Regions from separate parts of the Stenotrophomonas sp. PS02297 genome, predicted to be linked through region 2. Evidence: riboswitches for the same ligand, from Rfam matches in the RefSeq annotation. Region 2 holds a riboswitch; each other region holds the start of a gene.
What was found. Region 2 has a riboswitch for cobalamin ahead of QMX80_RS04380 (CoA-acylating methylmalonate-semialdehyde dehydrogenase). Riboswitches for the same ligand answer to the same signal wherever they lie in the genome.

Region 1 (2,195 bases), on a different contig from region 2:
CAGGGGCAATGGCCCGAGTACCGCCGCCAGCGCGCTGGCCGAGGTGGTGTTGCCGATGCCCATCTCGCCGAGCAGCAGCAGGTCCGCGCCGTCGCCGCAAGCGGCTTCGACCGCGCGCCGGCCGGCGTCGAAAACCGCATCGAGGTCGGCCGGCGCCATCGCCGGACCGGCGCTGAAATCGTCGGTGCCACGGCGCGGCTTGTCGCAGGTCACGCCGGCGAGCGGCGCGTCGGCCAGGCTGCCCACGTCCCAGACATGCAGCGGCAACCCCAGTTCGCGCGACAGCACGGCGATGGCGGCACCACCTGCGGCGAAGTTGCGCAGCATCTGCACCGTCACTTCCGCCGGATACGCCGATACGCCCTGCACGGCGACGCCATGGTCGCCGGCGAACACCAGCACCGGCACCCGCGCGGCCTGCGGCTGCTCGCGTCCCTGCAGCGCAGCCAGCTCGATGGCGAGGGTTTCCAGGCGCCCCAGCGCGCCTTCCGGTTTGGTCAGTTGCCGCTGGCGGGCGATGGCATGCTGCCGGTGCGCCTGCGAAGGCGCCGGGCAGGGCCGGGTGAACCATGCTTCTGTCACGTGTGTTCCGATACTGCATTGCAATCGCGCATTGTAGGGCGCGGGCCGCTTCCACGATGTGCCGCACAGGGCGCCAATCCGGCGCTGCCCACCCGCCACCGGCTGCGCCGGGCGGCGACGCGGGCGATGGCATAGAATGCGCGCACTTTCGGGTGACTGGCCGGGCTCGCTCCGGCCGGTTGAAACGGGAAGCCGGTGCCGCGCACGCCAGGGATGCCCCTGGCCGCGCCATTCCGGCGCTGCCCCCGCAACGGTAAGCAGGACAAGGACAGGCATACCGCCACTGTGCATCGATCGCACGGGAAGGCGCCTGGACGGAAGCGCCGACGCGCTTCGCCTGCGAGCCCGGAGACCGGCCCGGAAGCCGACTGGTTGCGATGCGGAGGGCATGGCGGCGGCAGTGACGCCGTGCGCGCGCTCCGTCGTCCCCTTCTCCTGGCAGCCCCCACCGTCCGTCCGCGCGGGAGCGCGCGGGTCCAGGAGTTCCCATGAAACTGCCGTACCACACCCTTTCCCTCGCCCTGGCGCTCGCGCTGCCGGGCATCGCCGCCGCCGAGCAGGCGCCCACCGAACTGGACGACGTGATCGTCACCGCCACCCGCACGCCGGTGTCCATCGCCGACAGCGTGGTGCCGGTGCAGGTGATCGACCGCGAGCAGATCGACCGCAGCCAGGCCGGCTCGGTGCTGGACCTGCTGCGCGGCCGCGCCGGCCTGGATTTCGCCAACCAGGGCGGCGCCGGCAAGCTCACCTCGCTGTTCATGCGCGGCACCGCCTCCAACCAGGTGCTGGTGCTGGTCGACGGCGTGCGCATCGGCGCGGCCACCAGCGGCATGCCGGCGCTGCAGGACCTGCCCATCGACCAGATCGAGCGCGTCGAGATCGTGCGCGGGCCGCGTTCGAGCCTGTACGGCTCCGAGGCGATCGGCGGCGTGATCCAGATCTTCACCCGCAGCGCGGGCAAGGGGCTGCAGCAGAACCTGGCGCTGACCGCCGGCAGCCACAACCTGCGCCAGGCCAGCGCCGGCTTCAGCAACCGTGGCGAACGCGGCTGGGTTTCGGCGCAGGGCGCCTGGCAGAAGACCGACGGCATCAACGCCTGCAACGGCTCGGCCGCGCTGTTCCAGGGCTGCTACGTCGACGAACCCGATCGCGACGGCTACCGCAACGCATCGCTCAACCTGCGCGGCGGTTATGCGCTGGCCGAAACCCTGAGCGTGGAAGGCCACGTGCTCGATGCCAGCAGCCGCAACGAATACGACGGCAGCATCTACAGCGGCAACGAGGCCGAAAACCACCAGCAGGTGTATGGCGGCAAGCTGCTGTGGACGCCCGGCGAGGCGTTCCGCCTGTCCGCGCAGGTCGGCCGCAACAACGACCAGGCCGACAGCTACTTCGCCGACGCCGGCAAGCGCACGTTCGTTTCCACCTTCGACACGCGCCGCGACACCGCCAGCGTGCAGGGCGACGTCCTGTTCGCCGAGGGCCAGCAGCTGACCGCCGGTGCCGACTGGCAGAAGGACGAGGTCACCGGCACCACGGCCTATGCGATCGACAGCCGCGACAACACCGGCGTCTTCGCCGAGTACCAGGGCCGCTTCGGCGCGCACTCG
Region 2 (2,195 bases):
GGGTTCGGTGCCGGCGTTGACCTTCAGCGTCCTGACCTTGGTGACGAGCCCGGGAATCCAGCTGCGCGCCTCGCCCACCAGCACCACCGTCGAGGCCGCCATGCAGCGCTGGCCGGCCGCGCCGAACGCGGCGCCGGCCAGCGCGTTGAGGGTCTGCTCCTTGTTGGCGTCGGGCAGGATGACCGCGTGGTTCTTCGCGCCCATCATGCACTGCACGCGCTTGCCGGCCAGCGAGGCGCGGTTGTAGACGTGGGTGCCGACCCTGGTCGAGCCGACGAACGACACCGCCTTGATGTCCGGGTGGTCGCAGATCGCGTTGACCACGTCCTCGCCGCCGTGGACGACGTTGAGCACGCCCTTCGGCAGGCCGGCTTCCAGCGCCAGTTCCACCAGCCGCATCGTCACCATCGGGTCCTGCTCCGACGGCTTGAGCACGAAGGTATTGCCGGTGGCGATCGCCATCGGGAACATCCACAGCGGGATCATCGCCGGGAAGTTGAACGGGGTGATGCCGGCGCACACGCCCAGCGGCTGCAGCAGGGTGTAGGTGTCCACGCCAGTGGCGACGTTGTTGGCCAGCTCTCCCAGTTGCAGGTTGCCGATGGCGGCGGCGTGCTCGACCACTTCCAGGCCGCGGAACACGTCGCCCTCGGCATCGGGCAGGGTCTTGCCCTGCTCGGCGGTGAGGATGGCGGCCAGCTCACCCATGTGCTCGCGGATCAGCTGCTGGTACTTCAGGAAGATGCGCGCGCGGGTGCCGATGGGCGTCCTGCGCCAGCGCTTGAAGGCCTCCTTCGCCGCGGCGACGGCGGCATCGACCTCGCCGGCGGTGGCGAATGGCACCCGCGCCAGCACGTCCTGCGTCGCCGGGTTGACCACGTCGCGCCACTGCGTGCTGCCGGACTCGACGAACTCGCCATCGATCAGCAGCTTGACCGTCGCGGCGCTGGCCGCAACACGATGCATCTCATTCATTTGCCTGTCTCCGAATCGCACACCCGCGAAGGAAGGCGGGGTGGAGGACAGGACAAGATGACGGGCGCGCAAGGCGGCTCCATCAGCTCGCCGAGTCGCCCACCGCAACGCCCGAGAGGGATGCCTTTCCAGACATCCCGCACAGGCCGGTCTCCGGGCTTGCGAGCGATGCGTCGCGCATCAATCCGACACCTTCCCGCGCTGCGCGCAGTGGTCGTCCGTCGGGCTTTCTCGCCTACCGTTGCGGGGGCAGCGCCGGCATCGGACCGGCTTCCCGTTTCACCCTGCGCAACGTGACGGCGGCAGGACACCTGTGATGCGGCGGAGTGTAGGAGTTGGTCTCAAATGAAAGCAAGTTGCGGTGCGCAACGGGTTAGCGATTTTCTCTCTGTCATATAGAGCCCAGTGACAGTTAAGGAATGCGTGACTAGTCATTCAGGGCTTGAGATGCGTGCAGGGGGAGGAGATTAGGGATGTTTATCGGGGGTGGAAGGCATCTCCGTTGCCGACTAAAAGTATCGTGATATCCTCTCATCCGACATCCGTCGCCATGATTTGCTCATAATCATGTTCGCTATTCGAGCGAGGACGTGCTCTTTCAAGAAAATCTAGCGATTTTAGTCGCGTTATTTGAGCAAGATATGCGAGGAAAAATAGATGGATCAAGCGCTAATGGCTCTGATTCGCAAGGATTCAGAGGCTAGGTTTCAGAAATTTAAAATAGACCATGAGGTCTTCATTGTGGCTTTTAATCACAAGCCTCTCCTTTCCCTTGGTCTCAAGAGAGGGCGGGATATGGATGAGGCTTTTGCAACGACGGTAAAAAAAATGCGATCTGACCGAGATATCTTCTCGGATGTAAACTACCTAAAGGGGAGGCTTCCCTTGACCAATCCCGATTTCGGGAAAATCTTTTGGTATCTTGTGCTGGCGCTAACCATGAAGGGCCAAGCAAAGAGGGAGGCAATTGAACAAAATGTACGGCAAAGCCTTGAGGCTCTATTTGAGCCGTTCGGACTCGAGTTTGCGGTTGCATCAACCCTGATCGATCCGGATATCGTGGATGTACACATCGCACGTTACGAGATGCCGCACTGGGTTCGGACTCCCGCATCCGCACCGGCGAGTGACCGACCTAAGACACGGCGCAAGTCCCGTCAGCCGTCAGATTTCCCTAAAGAGCTCGACTTCACAACAAGCTCAATGAAAGTGGTGACTTT
Region 3 (2,195 bases), on a different contig from region 2:
GCCTCGCCGTACAGGTCGGTGAACTCCGGCACCACGCGCGGATCGAACAGCGACCATTCCTGGTCGGCTTCCACGCGCTGCATGAACAGGTCCGGCACCCAGTTGGCCAGGTTGAGGTTGTGGGTGCGGCGCGAATCGTCACCGGCGTTGTCGCGCAGCTCCAGGAAGTCCTCGATGTCCGCATGCCAGGTTTCCAGGTACACGCAGGCCGCGCCCTTGCGCTTGCCGCCCTGGTTGACCGCGGCCACAGAGGAATCCAGCGTCTTCAGCCACGGCACGATGCCGTTGGAGTGGCCGTTGGTGGACTTGATCAACGAGCCGCGCGAACGCACCCGGGTGTAGCTCACGCCGATGCCGCCGCTGAACTTGGACAGCTGCGCGATGTCGCCGTACCTGGCGTAGATGGATTCGAGCGAATCGGACGGCGAATCCAGCAGGAAGCAGGAGGACAGCTGCTCGTGGCTGGTGCCGGCGTTGAACAGGGTCGGGCTCGACGGCAGGTAGTCCAGGCTGCCCAGCCGCTGGTACAGCGCCAGCGCCTCGGGCACGTCCTCGCTGAGCGCGCTGGCGATGCGCAGGAAGAACTGCTGCGGGGTCTCGATGACCTTGCGCGTGTGCGGGTGGCGCAGCAGGTAACGGTCGTACAGCGTGCGCAGGCCGAAGTAATCGAAGTTGAGGTCGTACCCGGGATCGATCGCGTCGTTGAGCTTGCGCGCGTTGACCTGCACGAAGTTCAGCAGGCGGTCGTTGATCAGGCCGACCTCATGGCCGCGGCCGACCGACTGCGAGAACGCGTGGATTTCCTGGCCGGACACTTCCTTGGCGATGAAGTTGGCCAGCAGGCGCGCGGCCAGGCGGCCGTATTCCGGCTCCTCGCCGATCAGCAGCGCGGCGGTGCGGATCGACAGTTCGTCCAGTTCCTGGGTGGTGGCGCCGTTGTACAGGCCGGAGATGGTGCGGGTGGCCACGCGCATCGGATCGACCGCATGCAGGCCTTCGCAGCAGCGCTGGATGGCGCGGACGATCTTGTTCAGGTCCACCGGCTCGGTGCCGCCATTGCGCTTGGTCACGCTCATGGCGGTGGCGGTCGGCGGCGGGGTCAGTTCGAAGCCGGCCTCGGTCGGGACAACGGCGGTATCGGTGGCGGTCACGGTGATGTGTCCTCATGGCGGGATGCACGCGGCGCCTGCCCTCGCAGGAACCTGGGCCGGTGCGGTTGGCGAGCATGGAAGGACGGCGTCGCAGCGACCGAGACGGACGCGACCCAGGGTCGCCACCGGCGGTACCGCGTCGCCAGCCGTCTTCCCCTCGAAGACTCCGCAGCCGGCACCGCGCGCTGTGCTTCGCGCGGCCGTCGGCAGGTCTTCGGACTCATGGGCATGGAGGCGGGGGCCTCCTCCTACTCCGCCGCTTCCCAAGGCATCGGGCCTCAGTGCTTGGTGGCGGGATCGTTCCCAATTACCGCTGCGGGGCAGTGCCGGAATGGCCATCCAAGGCGTCACCGGCTTCCCTTTCAATCCGGTGGGGAGCAACCCACCAGAACCGACGGGACACAAGATAGTGGGGGTAAATGACAGGGTCAACGCCAAATCTTGTGGATAACCGCCTGCCCCTTGGGGCACAAGCGATCCGGCTCGCGGCCTCGTGCCCGCCCATGGCGACCTGCCCATCGCGGCTGCGCAGTCAAGCCCTCGGAGCACCATTCAGAGGTAGGAAAACACCGCGCGCATTCATCATCCATTGCCCAGGCTTCGCCGCCATGACTTCCGGCCGGCGCCGCGACCGACGGCAGCCGGCGATGCTGTCTCCCTGTCGAACACGGAACACCCCGCATGCGCCGCCTGGTTCTCGCCACCGCCCTGCTCGCCCTGGCCGCGTCCGTGGCCGCCCGCGCCGGCACGTTGAAATCGCCGGAGCTCTCCTCCACCCAATGCGGTGTCAGCACCGACTACGACGTGCTGGTCGATGGCGGCGGCATCTGGCTGCGCAGGCACGACGCCACGCCGCGCGAGATCGTGTTCCACAACGGTGAACTGAGCGTCGACGGCCGCATGCAGGTGGTCAGCGCCGACGATGCGCAACGCCTGCGCGTGCTTGAGGCCGGGGTGCGCCAGATGATGCCGGCGGTCACCGGCATCGCCAACGAATCGGTGGGGATCAGCTTTGACGTGCTGGACGTGGTCTATGGCTCCATG

Region 1: linked by a shared signal. The riboswitch ahead of btuB (TonB-dependent vitamin B12 receptor) and the one ahead of QMX80_RS04380 (CoA-acylating methylmalonate-semialdehyde dehydrogenase) in region 2 are both predicted to bind cobalamin.
Region 3: linked by a shared signal. The riboswitch ahead of QMX80_RS04530 (ribonucleoside-diphosphate reductase subunit alpha) and the one ahead of QMX80_RS04380 (CoA-acylating methylmalonate-semialdehyde dehydrogenase) in region 2 are both predicted to bind cobalamin.

The regions. Positions count from the first base shown of each region.
Region 1 is NZ_JASCOS010000079.1:10,377-12,571, forward strand. Features, by position in the region: gene cobT (nicotinate-nucleotide--dimethylbenzimidazole phosphoribosyltransferase) at 1-582, opposite strand, end outside; cobalamin riboswitch at 716-958, shown strand; gene btuB (TonB-dependent vitamin B12 receptor) at 1,071-2,195, shown strand, end outside.
Region 2 is NZ_JASCOS010000010.1:52,726-54,920, forward strand. Features, by position in the region: gene QMX80_RS04380 (CoA-acylating methylmalonate-semialdehyde dehydrogenase) at 1-966, opposite strand, end outside; cobalamin riboswitch at 1,102-1,305, opposite strand; gene QMX80_RS04385 (hypothetical protein) at 1,633-2,195, shown strand, end outside.
Region 3 is NZ_JASCOS010000011.1:19,997-22,191, forward strand. Features, by position in the region: gene QMX80_RS04530 (ribonucleoside-diphosphate reductase subunit alpha) at 1-1,151, opposite strand, end outside; cobalamin riboswitch at 1,339-1,562, opposite strand; gene QMX80_RS04535 (DUF2884 family protein) at 1,833-2,195, shown strand, end outside.